DNA from 2 places in the Asticcacaulis sp. SL142 genome. Region 2 is predicted to be linked to the other one. Evidence: predicted binding sites of a transcription regulator. Region 2 holds the regulator's gene; the other holds the start of a gene.
What was found. The regulator HrcA, encoded in region 2, represses chaperone genes, less so after heat shock. The targets are predictions, from matches to a motif close to GTTAGCANTCNNNNNNNNNGANTGCTAAC.
Positions count from the first base shown of each region.

Region 1: the regulator HrcA is predicted to act here: its motif matches at 3,747-3,775, upstream of groES (co-chaperone GroES).

Region 1 covers NZ_CP113061.1:1,942,265-1,949,955, forward strand. The annotation lists gene OVA03_RS08815 (glycosyltransferase) at 1-566, shown strand, start outside; tRNA gene OVA03_RS08820 (tRNA-Met) at 661-737, shown strand; gene OVA03_RS08825 (hypothetical protein) at 1,041-1,550, shown strand; gene OVA03_RS08830 (helix-turn-helix domain-containing protein) at 1,550-1,783, shown strand; gene OVA03_RS08835 (TraB/GumN family protein) at 1,825-2,781, shown strand; gene OVA03_RS08840 (endonuclease/exonuclease/phosphatase family protein) at 2,813-3,649, shown strand; gene groES (co-chaperone GroES) at 3,806-4,096, shown strand; gene groL (chaperonin GroEL) at 4,150-5,796, shown strand; gene OVA03_RS08855 (hypothetical protein) at 6,065-6,235, shown strand; gene OVA03_RS08860 (PhoX family protein) at 6,354-7,691, shown strand, end outside.
Region 2 covers NZ_CP113061.1:2,276,527-2,284,217, reverse strand. The annotation lists gene OVA03_RS10395 (TIGR03915 family putative DNA repair protein) at 1-239, shown strand, start outside; gene grpE (nucleotide exchange factor GrpE) at 281-901, opposite strand; gene hrcA (heat-inducible transcriptional repressor HrcA) at 994-2,076, opposite strand; gene OVA03_RS10380 (hypothetical protein) at 2,184-2,537, shown strand; gene rph (ribonuclease PH) at 2,662-3,378, shown strand; gene OVA03_RS10370 (helix-turn-helix domain-containing protein) at 3,383-3,595, opposite strand; gene OVA03_RS10365 (DUF2975 domain-containing protein) at 3,592-4,113, opposite strand; gene rdgB (RdgB/HAM1 family non-canonical purine NTP pyrophosphatase) at 4,284-4,895, shown strand; gene hemW (radical SAM family heme chaperone HemW) at 4,888-6,087, shown strand; gene rsmI (16S rRNA (cytidine(1402)-2'-O)-methyltransferase) at 6,089-6,955, shown strand; gene OVA03_RS10345 (YraN family protein) at 6,945-7,325, shown strand; gene ubiB (2-polyprenylphenol 6-hydroxylase) at 7,333-7,691, opposite strand, start outside.

The sequences.
Region 1 (7,691 bases), 330 kb from region 2:
CGGTCAAGTCCGCCCCCACAGACGTGCCGGTCATCGGCGCGCTGGGGCGGCTGCATGTCAATAAGGGCTTTGATATCCTGCTTGAGACTGTGGCTGAACTGGTGCGCGGCGGACGTGAGGTACGGCTGCGTATCGCCGGCGACGGGCCGGAAAAAGCCGCGCTTGAAGCCCAAACCGCCACCCTTGGCCTTGGTGATCGCGTTGAATTTTGCGGCTGGGTGGACAGCCCCGCCGATTATCTGTCGGGGCTTGATCTGTTTGTCCTGGCATCAAGGGTTGAACCGTTCGGCCTTGTGGTGACCGAAGCCATGGCCGCGGGCGTGCCCGTCATTGCCTTCGATATCGACGGCCCGCGTGAGATTTTGCAGCCCACAGGCTCTGCCCCGCTTGGTGGGCTGTGTGCATCGCAGGATGCACAGGCTTTGGCTCAGGCCATCACCACCACCATGGATGACTGGCCCGCCACCCTTGCCCGCGCGGATATGGCACGCACCATGGCCCTTGATACCTACGGTCAGGACGCGGGGGCTGCGCGTCTTTCACAGATATTATCGTCTCTGGTATAAATAGGCTTGAAGCCATCCGCCTTATTGGTTATAGGCGTGGCCCTTCCCTAAAGGCGTTGACTACTCCGCCGTGAAGGGCAAGGACAGAACCCGTGGTTGGGTAGCTCAGATGGTTAGAGCGGTGGATTCATAACCCACAGGTCGGCGGTTCGATCCCGCCTCCAACCACCACTTCTCTCTACTGTATTTTTGCAACCCACAGGTCGTCAACGTGCTGGCGCATAACCTGAGGAATTGGCGCGTCTTTTTCTTTGCACCGGGTTATTCTGAAATCAGTTCCACCAAAGGCTAAGACGCATCTATAATAAGCTTCTGCAAATGCCTTAAATTTAAGTTTCATTTAAATTTATATACATATAAGATAAATATTTCTTGCCAAGCTAGTGCTACTCCTTATGGCGCAGCAGGGGCAGGCGCTGAAATCGGAAATGGACAGCTTTGTCTGATAAAAAACACGGCACACGGGAGGACGCGATGAAAAAACTATCCAATTTTACTTACTGGCCGCTAAAGCTGATGGTGGGTTTACCGCTGACGGTATTTGCCATCGTCATAGTGGTTCAGTTGCCAAAGTTATGGAGTATGATGGAAGGCGATCCTTACCGGCTGGGGTTCGCGGTGCTGCAAGGTGGGCTGCCGGTATTGCCGTTTGTGTTTTATGCGCTGGCGATCTGGTTCGGGGCGGACATGATTGCGCGGGTAAAGCCTGACACAGTGCTGGAACCCATACTAATCAAGGGGTTGAAACGCAGCGGACTGTGCCTTGGGGCCGGATCAATAGCGCTTTTTGTGAGATCAAGTCTGTGGATTCGGCAAAATATCTACGGCAACGACATCGCCCCGCGGCAGGGCCTTTCCATCGATTTTTTCCACGCGACCATTGCCCTGTTGATCGGCCTTATCCTTTATTGTCTGGCGGAGCGCATCCGCCTGATGCAGGTCAAACGTGAAAAACTTACCTCTGAACTGAGTAATTTTGTCTGATGCCTGTCCGCGTAACTCTTGATGTCATGCTGGCGCGCCGAAAGATGCGCGCAAAAGATCTGGCCGCGCAGGTCGGCATATCGGAAACTCAGATGTCCTTGCTACGCACAGGTAAGGTCAAGGGTATGCGGTTTGATACCCTGTCGAAGATTTGCCTGCTGCTGGGATGTCAGCCCGGCGACATACTGGAATATGATGCCCGTGAAAGTGATTTAACCACTGGCATAGAGTGACGCCCTATTCCGGTCACGGTTTTGGAGACTATATTGTAGCCATGACCAAAGCCCTGCTCATCACCGCCGCCCTTATGGCGCTACCGCTTACTGCCCCGGCGCAGGAAACCGTATCAGCGCCCGAATTTGCTCAGGACGGCGCCGAATGGATAACCGAAGTCACGGTCACCGCCAACCTGCCGGGACCAGCGATCTGGCGGGTCAAAAAAGGCGACTCCGAGGTTTATATCCTGGGCGCCATGCCGGTCATGGTGAAGCGCATCCCATGGGACGACGCGCGCATCCGCCGGGTGCTGAAACAGTCCAACGTCCTGCTGACCGCCCCCGAAGCCGAGGTCGGATTGATCGGCCTGACCAAACTGCAGATGAACAAACGTCTGCCGCTTGGTAAAAAGCTGGATGAGGTTCTGCCCAGCGACATTTCACAACGGTTCTATGCTCTGGCGGACGCTTATGGTCTTGATCGCGATAAGTATAAGAAGGCTTCGCCCCTGTGGGCGGCGGCAGCCCTGCGCGCGGACATCTACGAAAAGGCGCAGATCGCCACGCTTGATCCTGAGAAAACCCTGAAACGGTTCGCCAAGGAAGACCGGCTCAAAACCCGACCGACCGGTTCTTATAGTGCGGCCAAGATCATCTCGCGCGTCGGTCAGTTCTCCAAGACACAGGAAATGTCGTGCGTGCGCGCCACGCTGGATGAGATCGAATTTTCCACAAAAAATGCCCGCGCGGCGACGGAAGCCTGGGGGCACGGCGATCTGAAAACCGTGCAAAAACTGTCACCGGACTCAGCCCTTTTGGCCTGCCTTGAAGGCGCGCCCTCAACCTCGGCCATGCTGGGGCGCACGATTGACCAGACCGTGGGATCGATCACTAAAGCGCTGGAGACGCGGGGGAAATCAGTCATCGTCCTGCCGCTCAGCGCGCTCCTGTCGCAGGGCGGCGCGTTGCAGAAACTGAAAACGCAGGGTCTGGAAATTACCGAACCCGCATTATAAAACCGATACATAGCGCGTGTAGATCAACAGCATGAAAGCGCTTTTACTTACCTGTTTCGTCATGATCTGGGCCACATCTCTGGTCAACAGCGCCCACGCGGAAACACCGCTCTTACTGATGAGCTACAATATCCGCTACGATAATCCCGACGATGTGCCGCCCTGGACGGAGCGCCGACCGCACATGGCGGCTCAGATCGCCTTCAACGATCCTGATATTTTCGGCGTGCAGGAAGCCCTGATCCCTATGGTCGGCTATCTGACCCAAAACCTTAGCGGCTACGCGCATTACGGCGTCGGACGGGATGACGGAGCCGAAGCGGGCGAAACCACCACGATCTTTTATCGCCGCGACCGCTTTGAGCGCCTGTCAGCCCAGACCCTGTGGTGTTCAAAAACACCGGATCGTCCGTCAAAGGACGCCGATGCCGACCTGCCGCGCACCTTTACCCGTCTGATCCTGCGCGACCGGGTCAGTGGTCAGGTGCTCGATATCCGCAATGCCCACTTTGATCACAAAGGCGCGCAGGCCCGCGAAAACTGCGCCCGCCAGATTATGGCCTTAGCGCCTGCCCCCGATGCCTTTCTTATTATCATGGGCGATTTCAATACCGGCCCCAAAAGCGCGCCCTACAGGATATTGAACGCAGGCCCCTTACGCGATGCCCGCAGTGTCAGCCCGATCGTCTTTGGCCCGAAAGGCACCTACAATGGCTTTGATATCCGCCGCACCGATGGCGAGGCCATAGATCACATATTTATTGATCGCAGACTTCGGGTCACCCGCTTTGGCACCCTGACCGACAGTTTTGAAGGCAAGGTCATATCCGATCACTTTCCGCTGATGACCGAAGTCCTTTTACCGTGAGTTTTCAACACATCTCCGGCGGAATGGCGGAAACTCACAAAAATTTCTTATAGCCCGTCCTTGACTCTTTTCCGGCGCGACACTAACTCAAGGGTGCGTTAGCACTCACATGTGTCGAGTGCTAACAACCTTTCCATATTGAATCGGAGACATCTCATGAGCTTTCGTCCGCTGGGCGACCGCGTTGTGGTCAAAAGAGTAGAAGAAGAAGCCAAGACCAAGGGTGGGATCATCATCCCCGATACCGCTAAAGAAAAGCCGCAAGAAGGCGAAGTCGTCTCGGTCGGCCCCGGTGCCCGTAACGACAAGGGCGACATCGTCGCTCTGGAAGTCAAGGCTGGCGACCGCGTCCTGTTCGGTAAGTGGGGCGGCACCGAAGTCAAGATCGACGGCGAAGACCTGCTGATCCTGAAAGAATCCGACATCTTGGGTATCGTGAACCGCTAGTTTTAGCGCTCCGCCTGAAATTCCAATAACGCAACCAACCTAGGAACACTAAAATGGCTGCTAAAGACGTATTATTTGCTTCCGACGCGCGCGATAAGATTTTGCGCGGCGTCAACATCCTCGCCAACGCTGTGAAGGTAACGCTGGGCCCCAAGGGTCGTAACGTCATCCTCGAAAAATCCTTCGGCGCCCCACGTTCGACCAAGGACGGCGTTTCGGTCGCCAAGGAAATCGAACTGGCTGACCGTTTCGAGAACCTCGGCGCTCAGTTGATCCGCGAAGTCGCGTCCAAGACCAACGACAAGGCCGGTGACGGCACCACGACCGCGACCGTTTTGGCCCAGGCCATTGCCGTCGAAGGCCTGAAATCCGTCGCTTCGGGCCGTAACCCGATGGACTTAAAGCGCGGCATCGACAAGGCCGTCATCATCGCCGTCGCCCAGATCAAGGCGTCGTCGAAGAAGGTCACGACCAACGCTGAAATCGCTCAGGTCGGCACCATTTCGGCTAACGGCGACAAAGAAGTCGGCGAAATGATCGCTAAGGCGATGGAAAAAGTCGGCAACGAAGGCGTCATCACCGTAGAAGAAGCCAAGACCGCTGAAACCGAACTGGATGTCGTTGAAGGCATGCAATTCGACCGCGGCTACCTGTCGCCGTACTTCATCACCAACCCTGACAAGATGGAAGCGGTCCTCGAAGACCCTTACATCCTGATCTTCGACAAAAAGATCTCGTCGCTGCAGCCGATCCTGCCGGTTCTCGAAGCCGTTGTCCAATCGGGCAAGCCTTTGCTGATCGTTGCCGAAGACGTTGAAGGCGAAGCCTTGGCGACCCTGGTGGTCAACCGTCTGCGTGGCGGCCTGCGCGTAGCAGCCGTTAAGGCCCCTGGCTTCGGCGATCGCCGCAAGGCCATGCTGGAAGACATCGCAATCCTAACCGCCGGTCAAGTAATCAGCGAAGACATTGGTATCAAGCTTGAGTCGGTCACGCTCGACATGCTCGGCCGCGCCAAGAAGGTCACGATCACCAAGGACAACACCACCATCGTTGATGGCGCCGGTGAAAAGTCCGAGATCGAAGGCCGCGTCGCTCAGATCAAGACCCAGATCGAAGAAACCACCTCTGACTACGACAAGGAAAAGCTGCAAGAGCGTCTGGCGAAGCTCGCCGGTGGTGTTGCCGTGATCCGCGTCGGTGGTTCGACCGAAGTCGAAGTTAAGGAAAAGAAGGACCGCGTCGATGACGCCCTGAACGCGACCCGCGCCGCCGTTGACGAAGGTATCGTCCCCGGTGGTGGTACGGCGCTGCTGAAGGCATCGCTGGCCCTGACCGACCTTAAGGGTGACAATGATGACCAAACCGCCGGCATCAACATCGTCCGTCGCGCCCTGCAGGCCCCGATCCGTCAGATCGTGGAAAATGCCGGCGTCGAAGGCTCGATCGTTGTGGGTAAGGTTCTGGACAATGCTTCGCCGACCTTTGGCTTCAACGCTCAGACCGAGCAGTATGTCGACCTCGTCGCTGACGGCGTGATCGACCCGGCCAAGGTTGTGCGTACAGCTCTGCAAGACGCGGCGTCCGTGTCGGGCCTGCTGATCACCACCGAAGCGGCTGTGGTCGAGTCCCCTAAGAAGGAATCGGCAGCGCCTCAAATGGGCGGCGGCGGCATGGGCGGCATGGGTGGTATGGATTTCTAATCCATTCGGGGAAAAGTCCTTCGCTAACGCTCAGTGTACTTTTCCCCGGCTCATTATCGAGATCATTTTTTCGGGCCAAGCCCTGCAAAAATGCTCACATGTTAATTGGAAAGAGCGGGTCGAAAGGCCCGCTCTTTTTTATGTATTTAATGGCGATGCTTGAAAATATATTCGGAATTGTTGAGTTAAATAATAATGCAATTTTGCATAGAAACCTTATTTTAATTTAGTCATAATTGATACGTTATTTGAATAAGGAATGACAGTTATGACCTTTGATTTTTCAAAGATTGATGTAGATACGCTTTATACTTATTGTGAGCGTATATTTACTATGGACAAACATTCCGATCTCGACCTGTCTCTTGCGAAAGCGGAATTGCAGCCCGCCATTGACGCTGCTGCGGTCGATCATCCTCAATTTTCCCGCTTCCAGTAAATGGGGTGATCAGACCGCGACCTTGAACCCATCTGTCACAAAACAAATACAGACCTGGTAAAAGACCTACACACAACAAGGTCATTAATTACCCTCCACACACTTTTTGGAGGGCGCTGTGTCCGATATCAAACTTACCGGTCGTCATGATGACGGCGATTTTCAGTTAAATACATCGAACAACCCAAGCCTGAGCGATGTTATCGAACAGCGTAATTCCCGCCGCCAGATTCTGGGCGGTATGGCCTCAGTCGCCGCCCTGTTCGGCCTGAGCGCCTGCGGCAGCGATGACGACGACAAGGCACCGCTGGCCGTAGTATCGGCGGGCGGCGCAGGCGCCACCACCTCTGGCCGCATGGTTACCCTGACCGGTACGGCGTCAGGTTCGTCCAGCGTATCCTGGACGCAAGTGTCTGGTCCGGCGGTTACGCTATCTGGTGCTGATACCGCCACCGCCACCTTCATGGCCCCCAGCGTTTCGGCAGCCACTCCGCTGGTGTTCAGCTTTACGGCTAAGAACACAGCGGGCTTTCCATCTTCGGCCAACGCGACCGTAACGGTCAGCCCCGCGGTGCTGGGCTTCACCGCCGTGGCCAAGAACAAAAACGACATCGTCACGGTACCCGAAGGCTATACGGTTTCGGTACTTTACCGTCTGGGCGACCCAATCCTGGCAGGCGTTGCGGCCTATGCCAATGATGGTTCCGACACCAACTTTGCCGGGCGCGCTGGCGACCACCACGACGGCATGGCCTATTTCGGCCTGGCGGCCACGGGTACGGCGCGCGATGTCAATAGCTCGACCCGCGGGCTTTTGGTCATGAACCATGAAAACATCACCGCACCGTACCTGCACGTGAACGGCGTTACCGCCGGGGCCACACGTCTGGAATCCGAGGCCATCAAGGAAATCGAATGTCACGGCGTCGCCGTGGTCGAAGTGACCCGCGCCTCTACCGGTGCCTGGAACTATGTTCAGGGTGGTGCGCTCAACCGCCGTATTACGCCGCTGACGCCGATGGTGTTCAACGGACCGGTGCGCGGCGACGATCAAATCAAGACCGTCTATTCGACGAACGGCACCGCCGGTCGCGGCACGATCAACAACTGCGCTAACGGCGTCAATGCCTGGGGCACCTATCTGACCTGCGAAGAAAACTGGGCCGGTTACTTCCGCCGCGCCGCCGGTGACAACGCCAACCGCAGCGCCAAACAAGTGACATCGCTTAACCGTTATGGCGTGACACAAGGCGCTGCCGGGGCCAATAACTGGGCCACGGTCACCGCCGCCAATGCCGCCGATCAGGCCAATTTCTCAAAGTGGAATGTCACGGTCGACACCACCAAGGCGGCTGATGGCACCGGCGATTACCGCTTTGAGGCCAATCAGTACGGTTGGGTGGTCGAAATCGATCCGTATAATGCCAATTCAACCCCGCGTAAGCGCACCGCGCTT
Region 2 (7,691 bases):
TGGTGGATGACACCGATGATCTGTGGCGAACCTATTTTGCCAATATCTTCAATCCGGCGCGTCTGAAGGTGAAGATGATGCAGACCGAAATGCCGAAAAAATACTGGAAGAACCTGCCCGAAGCCGACCTGATCCCTGATTTGATCGCCGGGGCCGAAGACCGTGTGCGGGCCATGGCGGCAAAACCAGCAACGACGGCCCCGAAATTTCATTACCGCATCCACAAAATAAAAGGGTGAGCCGCGAGGCTCACCCTTAAAGTGCGAAATGTTTTCAGACCTTACGCCTTTGTATCAACTGCCGGATCGTCGCTGGTGTCAGTCTCATGGGCATAGGCGCTGGTTGCGGCGGCAGCCGCTACCGTGTTGGCTGAGGTCTTGGCGGCGGTCGCCACCATGGCCGGGCGGATGATGCGCCCAAACAGCTCATAACCGGTCTGCATCACATTGACGACGGCACCGCCGGTCACATCTTCGGCCGGGACTTCCATCACCGCCTGATGCAGGTTCGGGTCGAACTTGTCGCCCCTGAGTGGGTTGACCTTCTTGACGCCGTTTTTCTCAAAGGCCTGCGACAGTTCCTTTTCGGTCATGTCGATGCCGAGCACGAAGTTCTTGAACGCGGCGTCTTCAATATCCTTCGGCGCCGATTGCAGGGCGCGCGCCAAAATGTCGGCCACGCCCAAAAGATCGCGTGAGAAACGCTGAATGGCAAAGGCGCGGGCGTCGTTCATTTCGCGCTCGGTACGGCGCTTGACGTTTTCAACCTCAGCGGCATAGCGCAGAGCCTGTTCCTTCAGGGCCGCGTTCTCGCTTTTGAGCGCCTCAAGTTCGGTCAGCAAGATTTCGGTGGCGTCCTGCTCCAGATCCGCGCCGCCCTCTTCCAAATTCTCGTCCGTCATATCTGTCCCTTGATAAATCACAGAGCGCATTCCGAAAAGTGTAAGCGGTTTTCGGAATCAAATGCGCGTTAAACAAATTAAGCCACCCGCCTTTAGTCCAGCAGGCGGCCTAAAATTTTGGCGGTGTAGTCAACAAGTGGGATGATCCGCGCGTAATTCAACCGTGCCGGGCCGATTACACCGATGGCGCCCACGACCTTCTGACTTTGACCGGCCATGTAAGGCGCTGCAATAACAGCCGAACCGGATAAAGAAAACAGTTTCGATTCCGATCCGATGAAAATTCGCACACCTTGCGCGTCTTTCACATCATCCAGCAGCTCGATCAGCTCTTCTTTTTGCTCCAGATCTTCAAATAATGATCTCACCCGCTCAAGGTCATCCAGGCTAGAGGCCTCCAGCAGGTTGGCCCGCCCGCGCACGATCAGGGCGCGCTTATTACCTTCTTCACCCGACCAGGCCGCCAGCCCCTGATTGATCAGAACCGATGCCGCTTCATCCAGTTTCTGGCGTTCTTCGGCCAGTTCAGCGGCCAGTTCGCGCTTGGCCTCCCCCAGTGTGCGACCACGGATACGGGCATTGAGATAGTTCGAGGCTTCGATCAGCACCGACGGCGTGGTTCCAAGCGCCACGGTCATTAAACGGTTTTCCACCCGACCGTCATCATAGACCAGTACCGCCAGCGCCTGATCCGGCCCCAGCAGGATAAATTCGACATGCTTGACTCCGGCCTCAAAGCTGGGGGTCATGACCACGCCCGCCCCACCGGCCAGACCCGACAGCATGGAGGAGGCTTCGCGCAAGGCCACATCAAAGCTGCGGCCTTTAGAGGTCAGGCGGGCTTCGATATCGCGTTTGGCGTCTTCGCTCAGGTCGCCGATCTCCAGCAAACCATCGACAAACAAACGAAGTCCATGATGGGTCGGTAACCGCCCCGATGAGGTGTGCGGCGCGGACAAAAGCCCAAGATGCGCCAGATCCTGCATGGTGTTGCGAATAGAGGCCGGAGATAGCGACACGCCACTGCGCGATAAGGTACGCGATCCGACCGGCTCCCCGGTTTCCAGATAGGTCTCAACCACCTGCCGGAAAATGTCACGGGCCCGCGCATCCAGCTCGGTCAGGGAGGCGCCGGACGATAATATAGTAGATGCGCTTAAAGGGGATCTGATCATTGCCTTTAAGGATAGGGTTCTTATGGGCCTATGGAAAGATATTTTTGTGTCTTCAAAATGCCATCAATGGGGTAAAATCTCGCTCATATACATAAGGAGGCGGGGTGATGGGTAAGGGGATAATCCGGGCGTCGGTCATGGCGGTGGCAACGCTTGCGGCCGCATCGGCGGTGGCGCTGACGGTGTCAAAGCCGGATACAGGCAAAACGCAGGTCTATGGCCCGCTGCGTGAAAGTGATGAGGTCATTAAACCTCTGCCGCCTGAATATGAAACTGAGGCGGCCCCCGACAACAAAGGGGTTGAGCCGTTGCGGGCCGATATCATCCGCACCGACAAGTGGAAAAAGCGCGGCATCACCAAAGACAGCAGCGAAAATATCTTCCTGAAGGACAATGACACCTATATCTGCGCCAATCAGGACTGTTCGGTGGCGCGTAAACTGCCCGAACGTCGGGATTAGCCCTCGTTCGGCTTGGATAGCGCCTTGGGTTGTGATTTGCAGGCAGACCTGATACGGCAGGGTCCATTGTTTTCGGGGTCTTAAGTCCATGTCTCAGTTCGAAGCTTTAAACGCGCTCAAAACCATCCGTCCGTCTGGCCGCAAGCCGGATCAGTTACGGGCGGTGACGATTGAGACCGGCGTAACGCGCTATGCCGAAGGCTCATGCATGGTCTCGTTCGGTCATACCAAGGTGCTGGTGACCGCCAGCGTCGAACAGGGCGTGCCGCCTTTCCTCAAAGGTAAAGGTCAGGGCTGGGTCACGGCCGAATACGGCATGTTGCCACGCTCGACCCACACCCGTTCGCGCCGTGAAGCCGCCGCCGGTAAGCAGTCCGGGCGGACACAGGAAATTCAGCGCCTGATCGGCCGGTCTATGCGCGCGGTCGTTGACCTGAAAGCGTTGGGTGAGCGTCAGATCACCATCGATTGCGATGTTATTCAGGCCGATGGCGGCACCCGCACCGCGGCGATTACCGGGGCATGGGTCGCGTTGTCGATGGCCTGTAATTATCTGCTGGCCGAAAAAGTCATCTCGAAAAACCCGATTCTGGATCAGATCGCCGCCATTTCGTGCGGGATTTTTGCGGACACACCGGTGCTGGATCTCGACTACGAAGAAGACTCGAACGCCGAAACCGACGCCAATTTCGTTATCACCGGCTCTGGCGATGCCGTCGAAATTCAGGCGACCGGCGAAAAGCGCGGCTTTTCACGCGATGAATTTAATGCCCTGTTCGATCTGGCTCATGCCGGGGCGACCGAGCTGTTTGCCTTGCAAAACAAAGCGTTGGGAAAGTAATTACTTATTCGGGCGTGGTCTCGGTCCACTCCAGCAGGTCATGGGGCTGGCACTTCAACGCCCGACAAAGCGCATCAAGTGTGCGCAGCCGTACCGCCACCGCTGCCTGATCACGCAGGACTTCGAGGTTGCGCACGCTGATGCCGGTGCGGTCGGACAATTCAACGATCGACAACCTGCGCTGGGCCAGAAGTTCGGTAAGACGTATACGGATCATATCGTGAGGTCAGCTTCCTGCCGCAGACGTGCGCCTTCTTTAAAGACCTCGGCCAGCACAAATACCACCAAGACCGAGAACCATGTCGTGACCGCCCGCACACCATAGACCGGCTCAAGGTGCAGGCCGTAGGCGCGTTCGACCAGAAACCGCGCGGCATATCCAAAGACCTCCAGCCCGCCCAGACCAAACCCGATCCAGCGTAAGCGGCGGGTATTGTCGGGGTGAAAGACATCGCCTTCGGCAAGCGTACGAAACACCTGCCGCGTCCAGTGCATGATGATCATATATCCGCCCAGCGATATCCCAAAGGCCAGCAGCAATACCGCTTGCGATCCGGCGTCCAGCGGCACGGACACATTTAGCCGGGTGACCACTTCGGTCGCGAGGGTGGGTACGGACAAAAGGCTCAAAGTCGCCAGCACAAGCCCGATAATCAGCCCGAACAGGCCGAAATAGACGACATCCAGCGCCGTCTTCAACAGGCTGGAAATCGATCTGGGCCCTAAAAACCGCATGGAAATTGCCTTAAACCTCAAGACCTAAGTGTCAGATGGTGCGCCACGATAATCATTTTTAACAAGGGCCGCCACCTAATGTTTTGTAATGTGCGCGATGTCACATTTGGGGCTTTTCATTTTGCGGCGCATCGTTACAAAGAAACAAACGTCCATAGCCAGAGCCTTACATGAGCCTTAAACTGATCTCCGGTGAAGAACTGATCGCCGCCACCCACAATCCGGGCAAGGCGAAGGAGATATCATCCCTCCTTGGCGGGCGGTTTGTGGTCATCAGCGCCAAAGACGCGAACGTGCCGGAGCCGGATGAGACGGAAAACTCTTTTATCGGCAATGCTATCCTGAAGGCCCGTCATGCGGCCATGACGGCGGGCATCGTGGCCCTGGCCGATGATTCCGGCCTCAGCATTACCGCATTAAAAGGCGATCCGGGTATCTATAGTGCGCGTTGGGCCGGGCCGGATAAGGATTTCCGCCGCGCCATGGAAATCATCGATCACAAATTGCTGCAGGCGCAGATCCATGACGCGCAGTTCACCACCCATGCCTGGTTTACCTGTGCTTTGGCGGTGGCGTGGCCGGAGGGACATGCGGTGGTTTTTGAAGGCCGCATCGACGGTGATATCGTCACCCCCAGAGGTGCTGGTGGTTTTGGCTATGACCCGATCTTTCAGCCCAAAGGTTACGGCCTCACCTTTGCCGAAATGCCCGAAGCGCAAAAAGACAGTATCAGCCACCGCCATCTGGCGTTTGAGCAGTTAAAGGCCGCGCTGTTTGATTAATACAGTCGCCCTTTATGTGCACTGGCCCTATTGTTCGCGCATCTGCCCCTATTGCGATTTCAATGTCACACGCGATCGCGGGCAAACGGCGCGTCAAACCGCTCTGTTTGAAGCCATTCTCACCGATCTGAAAACCCATGCGGATCTATTGGGGCCGCGCCATCTGGTCAGTATTTTCTTCGGCGGTGGTACTCCGTCCCTGATGAAGCCCGAATGGGTGGCCGAAATTGTGGCGACGGCGCGGGCCTTGTTTCCCTTCGATGGGAATATCGAGGTGTCGCTTGAGGCCAATCCTACCGATGCGGAAATTGCGCGATATGAGGCGTTCAAAGCGGCGGGCATCAACCGTCTGTCGCTGGGGGTGCAATCGCTGAATGACCAGGCGCTGAAATTTTTAGGCCGCAACCATTCGGCGCGTGAGGCCCAGATCGGGCTTGAGACGGCGCGAGCGGTGTTTGGACGGGTATCGATCGATCTGATCTATGCCCTGCCGGATCAGATCCTGTCCGACTGGGCCGACGAGCTGACGCTGGCGGCGCAGCTAGGGATCGAGCATATCTCGCCTTATCAGCTAAGCCTTGAGCCGGGGACGGCCTTCGGGCGTGCCGCGCGGCGCGGTACGCTCAAAATCCCGCCACCTGAGATGGGCGAGGCCTTTTATAATAAGACCCAATCTGTCCTAGAAAGTCTGGGGTTTGAGGCCTATGAGGTGTCAAACCATGCCAAGGGCCGCGCCGCTCAATCGGCTCATAATCGCGCTATCTGGGAGGGTGTCGATTATATCGGCGTGGGCCCCGGAGCGCACGGCCGTTTGACCCTACCAACGGATGGGGAAAACGGGCAGCCGCGACCCAATAAAGAGGCTGCGCATGGCCGTTTGACGATCAATGATGTGCGTTATGCAACCGTTGCCCTGTCCGATCTGCTGACCTATACGGCCCAGGTTCAGATGACTGGCAGCGGTGTCGCGCGGGAAGCCCTGACCCCCGAAGCCGCCGACGAGGAGGCTTTGATGCTGGGCCTGCGATTGCGTGACGGCGTTGATCTTGAGCGGTTTAAAACCCTCGATATCCGTGCGCGGGCCATGAGCCTGATCACTGACCGCTTTCTTAACATCGAAAATAATCGCCTGAGCGCCACACCCAAAGGCCGGGTGGTTTTGGATCGCCTGCTTTATGAGTTATTGTCCTGATATGTCCGAATCCCTGTTTGCTCCGCCGCCCCGTCCTGTTGAGCCCGGTCTTTATTGTGTGGCGACACCGATCGGCAATCTGCGCGATATAACCCTGCGCGCGCTCGACGTCTTGAGGGCCGCCGATGTCGTGCTGGCCGAAGACACGCGCATGGCCGGAAAGCTTCTGGGGGCTTACGACATCAAAAAGCCTCTGCTGCGCTATGATGACCATGCCGGGCCGCAGGTCTTGCCGCAAATACTTGACCGTCTGCGCGAAGGTCAGGTGGTGGCGCAGATATCCGACGCCGGTACACCCTTGGTCTCCGATCCCGGATTCCGGCTGGTACAGGCCGCGCACGACGCCGGTTTGAAAATCCACCCCATCCCCGGCGCGTCGTCGGTTTTGGCGGCGCTGTGTATCGCCGGTCTGCCGACTGACCGGTTTATGTTCGCAGGCTTTACGCCCAACAAAACCACGGCTCGCCAGCGCTTTCTGGCCGAGTTCAAATCCTTAGCCACAACCGTAGTTCTGTTTGAAACCGGCCCGCGCTTGCATGATAGTTTGAGTGATATGCTGGCGGTTCTGGGTGACCGCGACGCGGCGGTATGCCGCGAACTGACCAAGCTTTATGAGACCTGCGTGCGCGGGCGCCTAAGCGCGCTGGTGGCCGATCCGGCCTTGCTTGCGCCCAAGGGTGAGATCGTCGTCGTGCTGGGCCCACCAGAGGATGTGGCGCCGTCGCGGGACAATATCGATGAGGCGCTGAAATCGGCGCTGGAGACCCTGTCGCCGTCGGAAGCCGCGCAGAAACTGGCCCAGATTTATGGGCTGCCGCGCAAAGAGATTTATAATCGCGCGCTGAAGCTGAAAGATCATGACCAATAGATCAGAACGCGGATCAAAGGCCCACCGGCGCGGCCACTGGGCCGAATATATCGCCTTGATACATTTAATGCTCAAAGGCTATCGCATACTGGGGTTTCGCCTGAAAATCCCGCAGGGGGAAATCGATATATTGGCCTTAAAAGGCAACCGGCTGGCGATGGTCGAGGTCAAGCAGCGCCGCACGGTGGCCGAAGCACTTGAGGCCGTCACACCCGATCAGCAAAACCGGCTGTGGCAGGCGGGGTTATCGCTACAGGCCAAACGCAAAAACCTGTCGCGCTTTGATCTGAATATTGATCTTTACGCCGTCGGGCCAATGGCCTGGCCGGTGCATATCAAAAACGCTTTTATCGATATGCCGGGTCTATAGGGCCAATCTATAGTGATAGTATGATCACCGCCGCCAGGGTCACCAGAGACGCGGCAATGGCAATAACGCCCAGGCTTTGACTCTGCCTTAAGGCGGTTTTCAGTTCCTGAATCTTGAGCGCATTGGCTACCGTCAGCAGGCTTTCGCCGTCCTCTTCATCGCGCAGGCGTTCGACCAGCCGATCAAACAGCCTGCGTCCTTCGGCCAGGGGCGACAGTTCGCGCGAAATCCACGCCTTAACGACGGGCTCTGCCGCTTCCCACAGATTATGGGTCGGATACATGCGCCGCGCGACACCTTCAACGCTGACCATAGTTTTTTGCAGCAGCACCAGTTCGGGCCGCAGGTGCATGTCAAACTGCGCTG